DNA from 3 places in the Xenorhabdus aichiensis genome. Region 2 is predicted to be linked to each of the others. Evidence: predicted binding sites of a transcription regulator. Region 2 holds the regulator's gene; each other region holds the start of a gene.

Region 1 (3,684 bases), on a different contig from region 2:
CATTTGTATTGCCATTATCATTAACGGTCGATATGCTAGCACAGCTTTTTCTGGAAACATATTTATATTGCGGCAATTAAGCTGCGAAGATCACTTATTTCAATTCCTGTTTACGTACTGCATGGAGCATCATGGCTAAGTCATCAATCCTGCTAGACTTCAGTTTACTTAAAAATAATGCACACTTCCGCGCTATCTTTATCGCCCGTATGCTATCTGTTTTTGCATTAGGAATGCTGACAGTGGGCGTCCCAGTTCAAATGCAGTCTTTGACCGGTTCTACCTTGCAGGTGGGGATCGTGGTGGCATTGGATGGGATCGGCATGTTTATCGGATTGATGCTGGGCGGAATACTGGCCGACCGCTATGACAGGCGTAAACTGATTCTGTTTGCCCGTGGCACTTGTGGCTTGGGTTTTGTTGCATTAAGTTTTAATGCGTTTTTGGATTCCCCTTCACTGTTTGTACTCTATTTTCTTTCCGTCTGGGATGGGTTCTTTGGCGCTTTAGGCATGACCGCTTTAATGGCGGCGATCCCAAACTTAGTTGGCCGGGAAAATCTAGCTGCGGCGGGTGCCTTGAGTATGATCACGGTTCGCATTGGTGCCATTCTTTCCCCCGCATTAGGGGGGCTTATTATCGTTGCCAGTGGGCCGGGCTGGAACTTTGCCATTGCCGCAGCAGGGACTTTGGCTACACTGATCCCACTGGTGAGGCTGCCAAAAATGAAGCCACAGTCAACCCTGCAAGAGCATCCACTCAGAGCGTTAGTGAGTGGTGTACGATTTGTCTGTCAGCATAAAATCGTAGGCAGTGTGATATTAGTCGGTATGTTGATCAGCATGGCGGGGGCAGTTCGCATCCTTTTCCCTGCGTTATCTCAAGAGGTTTATCACCAAGGTCCTTCCGCGACAGGTTTGATGTATTCAGCCGTTCCTCTGGGTGCCATGCTAGGAGCATTTACCAGTGGCTGGATAGGACGAAGCGCCCGACCCGGTCTTCTGCTCATTATTTTTGCGCTGGGCTCTTTCCTCGCATTATCCCTGCTCGGTGTCATGACGCATATTGTCCCGGCATTACTCGCATTGGTGTGTTATGGCTACCTGAATGCTTTTGCTTCCTTATTGCAGTTTACACTCATCCAGAGTCATACACCGGATCACTTATTGGGGCGGGTGAATAGTTTTGTCACGGCACAGGATGTTACCGGTGATTCTATGGGAGCGTTGGGATTAGGCGTCATGGGACGTCTGTTATCTCCTCTCATCACGGCGCTTTCATTTGGTTCTTTTGCGGCAATTACCTGTCTATTGCTTGCAGCACTGGTAAAACCTCTGCGCCATTCTACTCTGCATGATAATGCCGCATCATTAGAGGGCGGTGCCTCTGAAAAGTGAATATGATGCAGCAATCTTTGTTTTTTGAACCGCCTAATTTTTTAATTCTTGATTTGAGAAATAGTGTTCAATGCGATCAAGCATATTGTTTGCACTGTAATAGTCTAAGCGGAAAGTATCCGGCCCCATCGCATAGAGGCGTTGAGTACTGACAGCAGGCAGGTGCTGTAAAAAAGAGTTAGCATTCACAGCTTGAATGGTGCTGTCATTGGTAGCGAATAGCATAAAGGATTGGCCGTTTAAACCATCTGCTAACCCTTCAGCAGAAAGCTGAATGATATCTTCACGTTTGCCCATACTGGTTTCTGTTTTCAGGCTGGTCGGTAATGTGGCGAGTGTAAAACCTAATTGATGCAATAATTGCCCTTGCGCAGATGATGGCGTCCAAAGATTGACACCTCTCCCATCAGCATAATAGACAAATGCAGAAACAGGATTCGGGGGTAAGGTGATATCTTGTTTCACTTTCTGCAAACGTTGCTCAAAGCGCGCGATGATTTCCCCGGCACCAGCTTCATTCCCGGTTATTTGCCCAAGTTGCAGGGCAAGCTGTTGCCAGCTCTTATCGCCATAATCAATAACCAGTATGGGTGCAATGGTTGAGAGTTGTTCATACAGTTTCATGGCTGAATCCCCTCCCGTCGCTGAAATAACAATCAGATCTGGCACCATAGCCGCAACAGCTTCGGCATTGGGTTCACTGATATAGAGAAGCTTTACACCTCGTTCATAAGCAACTTTGGCCCATTGAATAAAAAAGCCTTGGCTATCAGCCACATCAGTATTTGGGCCTGTTGCGCCTGAAGCGATTAAAGGGGCATTGATAGCCAGCAAAGTGCCACTGAGCGTCACGCTGGTAGAAACAATACGCTTAGGAGGTTGTGTTAATGTGAGAGGACCTTTTACTGTTTCGAAGGTTCGTGGCCAGCCCGCCATGCTGGTGGTTTCCCCAGAAGGTTGAGGATGTCCGGCTTTAACTTCTGTCGATTTTTTATCACAGCCACTGGTAAGGATTAGTGCGATAAAAGCAAAAATAACGGTGATTAATCGGTAATAGGAAAAAGTAAATTTGCACTGCATTTTTAATTTCCTTAATCATCAGAGCATAAATGGAATTCTGGCATGGAAATACCCAAAACTTTCATTCGACCTATTTGAATAAAGGGAAAGAGTACATTCTATCCAGAAGTAAGGGACACATAGCGCAACCATAAATGAAAATGGGAATTATTACTATTAAATATGATCATATTTTACAGAGGCTTACCCATTAATTCTATAGCGGACTGCGATGTTGATATCACCCTGGTTTCCACCATTCAGTCGTTTTCCCGGAGTGAGGATATCGGCAAGAGCTTTAGTGCATTTTCAACGTTGGCCAACACTGCTGAAGCTGCATCAGGATTATTGTCTGGTCTGTTTGCGATGATTGGTTTGCTCTCCTCCTTTATTGGCATGTCCTTTTTAATCGCTCTTACAGGGCTGATTGCCATGAAGCGAATACATGGACAACCCACCCCGGAAAATCATAACGAGTAATAAAATAGCCTTCAAAAATAATGAGGAGCATGCTACGTGGGAATATATTGCTTAAAAACATAGACCTTCTTATTAAATAGGTATTTATCTAAATTTTTTATTTTAAAATTAATTACTATTTAAGTTATTTATGCCAACAATCTTTAATTATAAATGGAAAATTTAACGGAAAATGTTTTATTAAATTTAAGCTACTTGTTATTGTTATGAAAAACCAAGAGCTCGAAATATTCATCACGCATTAACCATTCCTATTTTTACGTTTTTTGGTTTTCTTTTTATTATCTCTGCATACTTCTAATTGAACGTTTATTATGATCTAAGTTGTATCGTTCTCAAGTTAGACTAAATAAAAAAGGCCTGGGAATTATTTTACAATGAGATTAAGTATTACAGCCGTAATCCATATTGTGCCATGATGAGGCTCTTCTTCCTTAAATAAAAGGCGGTGTCACATGCCATCCCCTGCCAAAATCTGGGAACAGGCGCCACAGGCATTACATGCCCGTCTGGCGCCCTTATTTCACTATACCGGCCCACGACAACGCAGTCTCGCCTATCTTCGGGGGATTGCTCAGTGATGTTGAACGTAAGAATAGCTGGCAACTAGCTGAATGGATGGGGGAAAGTACCCCCGATGGGATTCAATATTTGCTGGAACGCGCTGATTGGGATGTCGATATGGCCCGCGATATCCTGCGGGATTATGTGACTGAACATTTGGGCGATGAGCAGGGTGTTCTCATCA
Region 2 (3,684 bases):
GGCTTACGAAGAAGAAACAAGAAAAGAGCGGTTGCAAGAAACTTTGCAAAAATGGCGGGAACATGCAGGTTTAACACGTCAAGAGATCGCCAAAATTATGGGAGTTAACCCCTCTACAGTAAGCCGAATGGAGTCAAACGTTGATAAAGCAAGTATCAATACGCTGGCTCGTTATGCCAGAGCATGTGGAATTGAAAATCCAACTATTGCATTGTAATTAATTGAGTTAATTATCTTAAAATTGTCAAATCAAGGGGCTTTTATAGTCCCTTGATTGCAGGTCGCTGCACGTAGGGAGACATCTATACAGTCAACACAAAAAAAGATAGATCTCAGATCACAAAAAAACATCATTATGTATTTCGAAAGTAAATAGTTAAATGCATATCCTGAGATAACCCACTCCCCCATATCTCTCTCTTCCTGCCAGACATCTCCCCCATCAACCAGTAGCGGCTCGCGCCCAGCTAAGGTATCATTGCCCGCTATACTATTGGCCACGCCCTTTACAATTGAATTTATGGCAAAAGAACAAACTGATCGCACCACACTGGATTTGTTCGCAGATGAACGCAGGCCAGGGCGACCGAAAACGAATCCGCTGTCCAGGGATGAGCAGCTTAGGATCAATAAACGCAACCAGTTGCGCCGAGATAAAGTCAAAGGACTGCGTCGGGTGGAATTGAAGCTCAATGAAGATGCCGTCGATGCACTGAACCATCTGGCAAAAGAGCGCAATATCAGCCGCAGCGAGCTGATTGAACAAATGTTATTAGCTCAACTGGCAGAAAATCACCTTACTAATTAACGGCTTTCACTCGACAGCATGAAACGACGTTACCACACAAATCTGACAGACTTGTCATTGATGTTTGGTCAAAATAACGCTTTTAATTTTATTAAAATTAACATTTTTCCTGCTGATTTCAGCGTGATGTGTATAGCTTAATACACAATTAAAATAAGAGGTTAACCCATTTTATGGCATTAATAGGTATATTCTTCGGCAGCGATACAGGCAACACAGAGAACATTGCCAAAATGATCCAAAAAAAATTGGGCGGTGCTGATGTTGCTGAAGTCCACGATATTGCCAAAAGCAGCAAAGAAGATATTGAAGCTTTCGATATCCTGCTGCTCGGCATTCCGACTTGGTATTATGGTGAAGCTCAGTGTGACTGGGATGATTTCTTCCCGACACTGGGAGAGATCAATTTCGATGGCAAACTCATCGCTCTGTTCGGCTGTGGCGATCAGGAAGATTACGCAGAGTACTTCTGTGATGGTATGGGTACGATTCGCGATATCATTGAACCTCTCGGTGCCATTATCGTAGGTCACTGGCCAACCGAGGGATATCACTTTGAAGTCTCCAAAGGCATGGCCGACGATAACCATTTTATTGGCCTTGCTATCGATGAAGATCGCCAGCCAGAATTGACGGATGAGCGCGTTGAAACTTGGGTACAGCAGATTAAGGCCGAGATGAGCCTGTCAGAAATTCTTGGCGTATAAGGAGCCAAGCTCCTTTTCACGGGATAATTCCTCAATAATGTGTCATGATATCGGGATAGGTGTGGTTTTCATTTAGAATATCCATGCCTATAATCTATAGCGTGAAACAGAATCATGATTCTCTCACGATACCCCCAAGTATCATAAGTTCACCTTACTAAGTTACAGGACTGAATCCGCATGACCGACAACAATAAAGCATTGAAAAATGCTGGACTTAAAGTAACACTTCCACGCCTGAAAATTCTGGAAGTGCTACAGGATCCAGAATGCCATCATGTCAGTGCGGAAGATCTCTACAAAAAACTGATTGATATCGGTGAAGAGATTGGCCTCGCCACTGTCTATCGCGTGTTGAACCAGTTCGATGATGCCGGCATTGTCACACGCCACAATTTTGAAGGCGGTAAATCGGTTTTTGAACTCACTCAACAGCATCACCATGACCATCTGATTTGCCTTGACTGCGGTAAAGTCATTGAGTTCAGTGATGAGTTTATTGAAGAGCGCCAGAAAGATATCGCTGAACGTTACGGGATCAAGCTGTCAAACCATAGTCTCTACTTGTATGGTCACTGTACTGCTGGTGATTGCCGCAAAGATAGCACGATGCATGATGAAAACTCATGATGAGAAAACACGACACAATAAGAAGTTATGACAATTATCCACTTCTGTGTCTCATTTAGTCTAATTAAGCTACTGCCGATTAGCTCAAGCTAATCGGCAGGCTGCTTTTTAAAAGAAATATCAGAGCGTGATTTTTACTTCTTCATCTCGGCTAAAACGCTTGCCATCAGTACTGACAGAGCGCACTTTCACATTACTGCTGACATGTGGGCGCTGCCTGTCATCGTAAATCTCCCATGTTTTACCGCCATCCAGCGAATACTGGATCGCTAGCCCCGGCAAGGCGATATTAGCTTCCAACGTCCCGGATACGATCCTTCCCCCAGGTACTGGCAACCGATACGCAATGTTAGCTTTATCCAATTTCGCCAGCTCATGCTGTCCCATCAAATTGGCAAAATCTATCCAGTCATTGTTGAGCGCATTGGTATCAACATAATGTGTTACGCCGCCCTTATATTCCCTGCCCTGCTGATAATTCTGTTCCCAACTCGCCTGATGCCATGCACGTTCCGCCAACGGCAACAAGCGCGGGTAAATCATATATTCCATCTGATCATCAGTACGCACAGTTTCGCTCCATGATTGCCCTGACAGCCCATAAGCTCCCGGCCAATGTTTGTTGCTCTGAGTATTGAAGCGGTTGCCATCGCGATCCACCGATGTTTCAGCGTTTTGTGGCATATTGTTCGGCGCAAAACTGAAAATTTTTGCTTCATCATTGAAGCGAGTTGCCCAATAGTAGCCGCGCTCTTTCGGACTAACTTCATACGGCATATCAAGGTAGACATAATCAGGGCTGGAAACGACCACTCGATAGCCCTTATTCGCCCAATCATTGGCGGAGTCATAGCCTCCCCAATAGAGTGTATCCCAGAAATTCACTGCCACATGCTTGGTCGCGAAGTCTTTTGCCGACTTCACATGTTTCAAGCCATCCTGCCATGCCTGCATTGTATCAATGCCATGAGTGTTGACGATCTTGCTGACTTCAATAGCAAAATGGCTGTCAAGTTCACTAACATCTTTAACAATGCCCTGCGCTATCATTTTCTGGCAAGCCTGAGATTTTGCCCACGGTTTGTCTTCTATTTTCTTGTTGATGATCCCCTTACCCGGTTCGATTGGACCATCTTTGTCCTGATACCCCGCTCCCAAACGAATGTTTTTCGCTTCATCACCACCAAAATGCCATGTGTTCAACGGTAATTCCGCTTCTTTGTGCATTAAAGCGATTTCGCTGATAATTTTGTCAATAAACCGCTTGGAGGAATCCATACACGGATTTAAATAACTGCGGCGATCGTAGAGCTGTACTGATGTCGCATTCGTGGTATCAGTCGGGTCAAGCAGGCGATATTCATTGGCCTCCTGCTCTTTCCCCTGCGCCATCAGATTTTTGTAACGGGCTTCCATCGACACGACCGCTGCACGAGCGTGAGCAGGGGTATCAATCTCGGGGATCACTTCTATCTGGCGCGCTTTTGCATATTTCAAGATATCAATGTAATCCTGACGACTAAAATAACCACTTCCCAT
Region 3 (3,684 bases), on a different contig from region 2:
TTTTTGATGTGTGCTTGATGAGATCTTGTTGCTTGACTTCAGTCCAGTCATAACGCCCTGAAAGAACTAAGTTCCAGTTTTCCCAATTGAGTTGATCCTGTAAATAGACACCTAACTGATGAAGTTTCTTTTTATCATTTGAGTCCAGTGAGAGGTTTCTCTCATCAATGTGAACGTTTCTAGTGGGATTTGACCAGTCAAAACGATATTGGGGTTCCCTGCCCGGGTTTTTATCATTCCATGTTTTATTGTGCCTGTCTCCCCACTTGTAATCTATTCCACTGATAATGTTATGCTCAATGTTAGCTGTTGAAAACAGAGCCTTCAGTTGATTATCTATACCAAATTCCTGCGCTTTATTGTGTTCACGTTGTGGGCGACGCCCAATGATGGAACTGGTAACATCTTTTGTATAAACAAACAATTTAGTGCGTTCATCCGAGCTTGAGTAACGTAAGGTTTGTTGGAAAGAGAAAATATCATTAATATCGTGCTCAAGAATATAGCCGATAGAAGTTTGCTCCCGTCTGGCCTGATTAAAAGAAGGCTCACTGAGATTCATATCATAGGGCATATAGCCCACATTGGGGATAGGCGTGACAGTCCCGACTTTAGGGTAAAAGTTACGGAATCCCATTTTAGGATCGTATTGATAACTGGTCAGCAACGTAAAGGTCGTGTCACTGTTCGGTATCCATGTCAGCGCCGGAGCAATTGCAATACGCTCCTTTTTATAGTCTTTGACGAATTGCTGTTGAGTACTGAGAATTCCATTCAAGCGATAGAAAAGAGGAATGTCGTCATGTACTGCCCCACCAAAATCAAAGGCAAACTCACCAAGACGCTGATTACCGGCTTTCATCTGCACTTTATGAATAGGTTGTGCCGTCGGTCTTTTGCTGGTCATGCTAACCAACCCACCGGGGCTGACTTGGCCGTATAGCACGGATGCTGGCCCATGAACGAGTTCCACACGCTCCAAAAACCAAGGATCGATCTGACCTGCCGTAGCCCCTTGGCCGTTTAAACCATAGCTCAGTCCATCAAGAAATTTGGGCGCATAACGGAAACCACGTGTAATGACTTCATCACTACGGTTGGAAGAACCACGATAGTTAGTGACTACACCACTGGAATAATTCAGAGCGTCAGCCACTGTTGTCGCGCCCTGAGCCTCTATTTGTGTACGGTTCACTACCGTAATCGCCTGAGGTGTTTTTATCAGTGGTGTAGCGCTTTTCGTGCCCGCAGAACTTTCTGATTCGATAAAGCCGCTGGAGCCGCCCTGTGTTGATGCGGTGACTATGATGGTGTCTTTCTCATTAGCCGTTTCATCGGCTATTACGGCGTGAGGAGATAAAAATAATACAGAAGTTAATATTAACGGTACTTTATTATTGTAACTTTTGGTTGTTTTATTTTTTAGCGTTTTTTTCGTGGGCATTACCATAGATTTCATCTCTTAAAATAGGATTTCTTGGAAATAATTACTTTATAATCAGATTATTATGTCTCTTATTTTCCCTAAGTCTCTATAAGAGGATTCCAGTCCTATTCTCCTCTGCGACGACCTTATTGATTCCATCAATCGATAAACTGCGCTCATAAAAGACGCCTAATGCTATTGCAAATAAAAATGATAATCAATATTGTTTAGCAAATGATAACCATTTATCTTTACCTGAGTGGTTATAAATTGTTATGCCAGATAGGGGCATTAATGGAACAACTAGATGGGGCAATTATTTTGAAGAGGATAAGGGAATGAAATTAGCATTTCAGCCATCCGGTACTATAAGTAATTTATTATCAGCATCTTACGCTGGCAGTGAATTATGGTGGGAGCATATTGCAGCTTTAGGGACTCCGTTAGTGGAAGCAAGGCCGGAGCATCAGGTTCAACTCGCGTTTTTCTGGCGAGATCCTGCCGGAAATGAACAGAATTCAGATATTCGCCGAGTTTATATTGATATTAACGGCATCACAGATCACCACAGTCCACAGCCACAAAGTCTGCAACGATTGCCCGAAAGTGACATTTGGTATTGGTCTGTCACGGTTGATGACAACTGGAGAGGAAGTTACAGCCTGATTCCTGCCACTCATGCCCATCGCCCCCCTGATTTTTACGGCGACACACAGCAGCGTAACCAACAGCAACGCGAATGGTGGTGTTCACTCTTTCCTCTGTCTATTCCCGATCCTCTGAATTTACAAGGCTGTCATCGTAATGGGCTTGGAATGTCTTTATCGGCCGCTCATATGCCCTATGCTCCTGAACAGTCAGCTTGGGCATCAATCGGGAGAAATAGTCTCGTTCAGTCGGATACACAACAGCCTGTTCTGTTGAATTGGCAGAGTCATCGCCTCGGTAATCAGCGGCGTATCTGGCTTTACGCTACGGGAGAGGAAACGGAGAGACCACGCCCGCTGGTCATTCTTCTGGATGGGCAAAACTGGGCAGAAAGAACCCCTATTTTTTCTGCCTTAGAAGCCGCTACCGAACAGCAGCACATACCGGGAGCCGTCTGGCTACTTATTGATGTGATTGATATGTCCCGACGGGAGCAGGAATTACCCTGCAACAGAGATTTCTGGCTGGCGGTTCAGGATGAACTTTTGCCGCTTGCTGCACAGCATGCCACGTTCAGCGATTCCCCCAGCAATACGGTTGTCGCCGGCCAGAGTTATGGTGGTCTGGCCGCACTTTATGCGGCACTGCATTGGCCGCAACGCTTTGGCTGTGTACTCACTCAGTCCGGCTCTTTCTGGTGGCCCTACAGCAAAATGATGAAGTCATCTGAGCGTCAAACCGGTTGGCTGACACAGCAGGTTATTGAGCAAAAAGTTACCCCATCTTCATTGAAAATCTTTCAGGAGGCGGGTTCCCGCGAAGATGATATCGAAGGTGTTAACCAGCAAATGTATGAAGCGTTGAAAAATGCCGGATATCACGTGAGTTATCGTGTTTTTAATGGCGGACATGATTCTTTGTGCTGGCGTGGCGGGTTGATTGATGGCCTTAGCTGGTTACTGTCTGAAAACGCATAAAACAATAACTGAAACTCTAAATATAACGAGAGCTAAAGATGTCTCAGGAACAAAAAAACCCTTTTGATGATGATAACGCGACTTTCTTTGTGCTGATCAACGCTCAACAGCAATACAGCCTCTGGCCTGCTTTTGCGGAACAGCCGGCTGGCTGGGAACAGGTTGCCGGGCCAGATTCGCGGGCAGCATGTATTACATACATAGAAGAACATTGGGTAGATATGCGCCCTGCCCGTTTGCGTGAATTATTAGTTAGTCGAGAATTGGTTAATCAGGACTGATAACCCTTGTCATTTAGCTTGCGCCAAGAAGGAAATACACGTGTCCAGTAGATTACAAGAGGTTGAGGTTAAAACAATAAATTTGACGCTACCACTGGTTGCTGCCCAGCCAGGGATTTGGATAGCCGATCAACTCGCTAACCCACGTAACATATTTACCATTGCACATTATATTGAAATTAAAGGGATATTAGACCAGCCATTATTTGATGCCGCTCTTCGTCAGGGATTGTCTGAAGCTGATACGATCCATGCCCGATATTTCCTGAATGAAGATGGAATACCGGTACAACAGATCCCGCTTTACTGTGACCCACAGCAAGTCATTGCCCCTGAATGGATTGATTTTTCC

The links. The regulator Fur, encoded in region 2, represses iron uptake genes when iron is present. The targets are predictions, from matches to a motif close to ATAATAATGAGAACNACTATCAA.
Region 1: fepB (Fe2+-enterobactin ABC transporter substrate-binding protein) is a predicted target of Fur. The motif match lies at 2,612-2,634, and genes of this name have one in related genera.
Region 3: fes (enterochelin esterase) is a predicted target of Fur. The motif match lies at 1,631-1,653, and genes of this name have one in related genera.

Annotation. Positions count from the first base shown of each region.
Region 1 is NZ_JAQRFO010000019.1:45,499-49,182, forward strand. It holds gene entS (enterobactin transporter EntS) at 132-1,397, shown strand; gene fepB (Fe2+-enterobactin ABC transporter substrate-binding protein) at 1,431-2,477, opposite strand; gene PSI22_RS10360 (hypothetical protein) at 2,640-2,936, shown strand; partial or broken gene PSI22_RS10365 (IS701 family transposase) at 3,392-3,684, shown strand, end outside.
Region 2 is NZ_JAQRFO010000013.1:19,914-23,597, forward strand. It holds gene PSI22_RS07950 (helix-turn-helix domain-containing protein) at 1-217, shown strand, start outside; gene ybfE (LexA regulated protein) at 521-808, shown strand; gene fldA (flavodoxin FldA) at 982-1,515, shown strand; gene fur (ferric iron uptake transcriptional regulator) at 1,696-2,145, shown strand; gene PSI22_RS07970 (beta-N-acetylhexosaminidase) at 2,266-3,684, opposite strand, start outside.
Region 3 is NZ_JAQRFO010000019.1:30,481-34,164, forward strand. It holds gene PSI22_RS10315 (TonB-dependent siderophore receptor) at 1-1,450, opposite strand, end outside; gene fes (enterochelin esterase) at 1,765-3,051, shown strand; gene PSI22_RS10325 (MbtH family protein) at 3,090-3,332, shown strand; gene PSI22_RS10330 (non-ribosomal peptide synthetase) at 3,373-3,684, shown strand, end outside.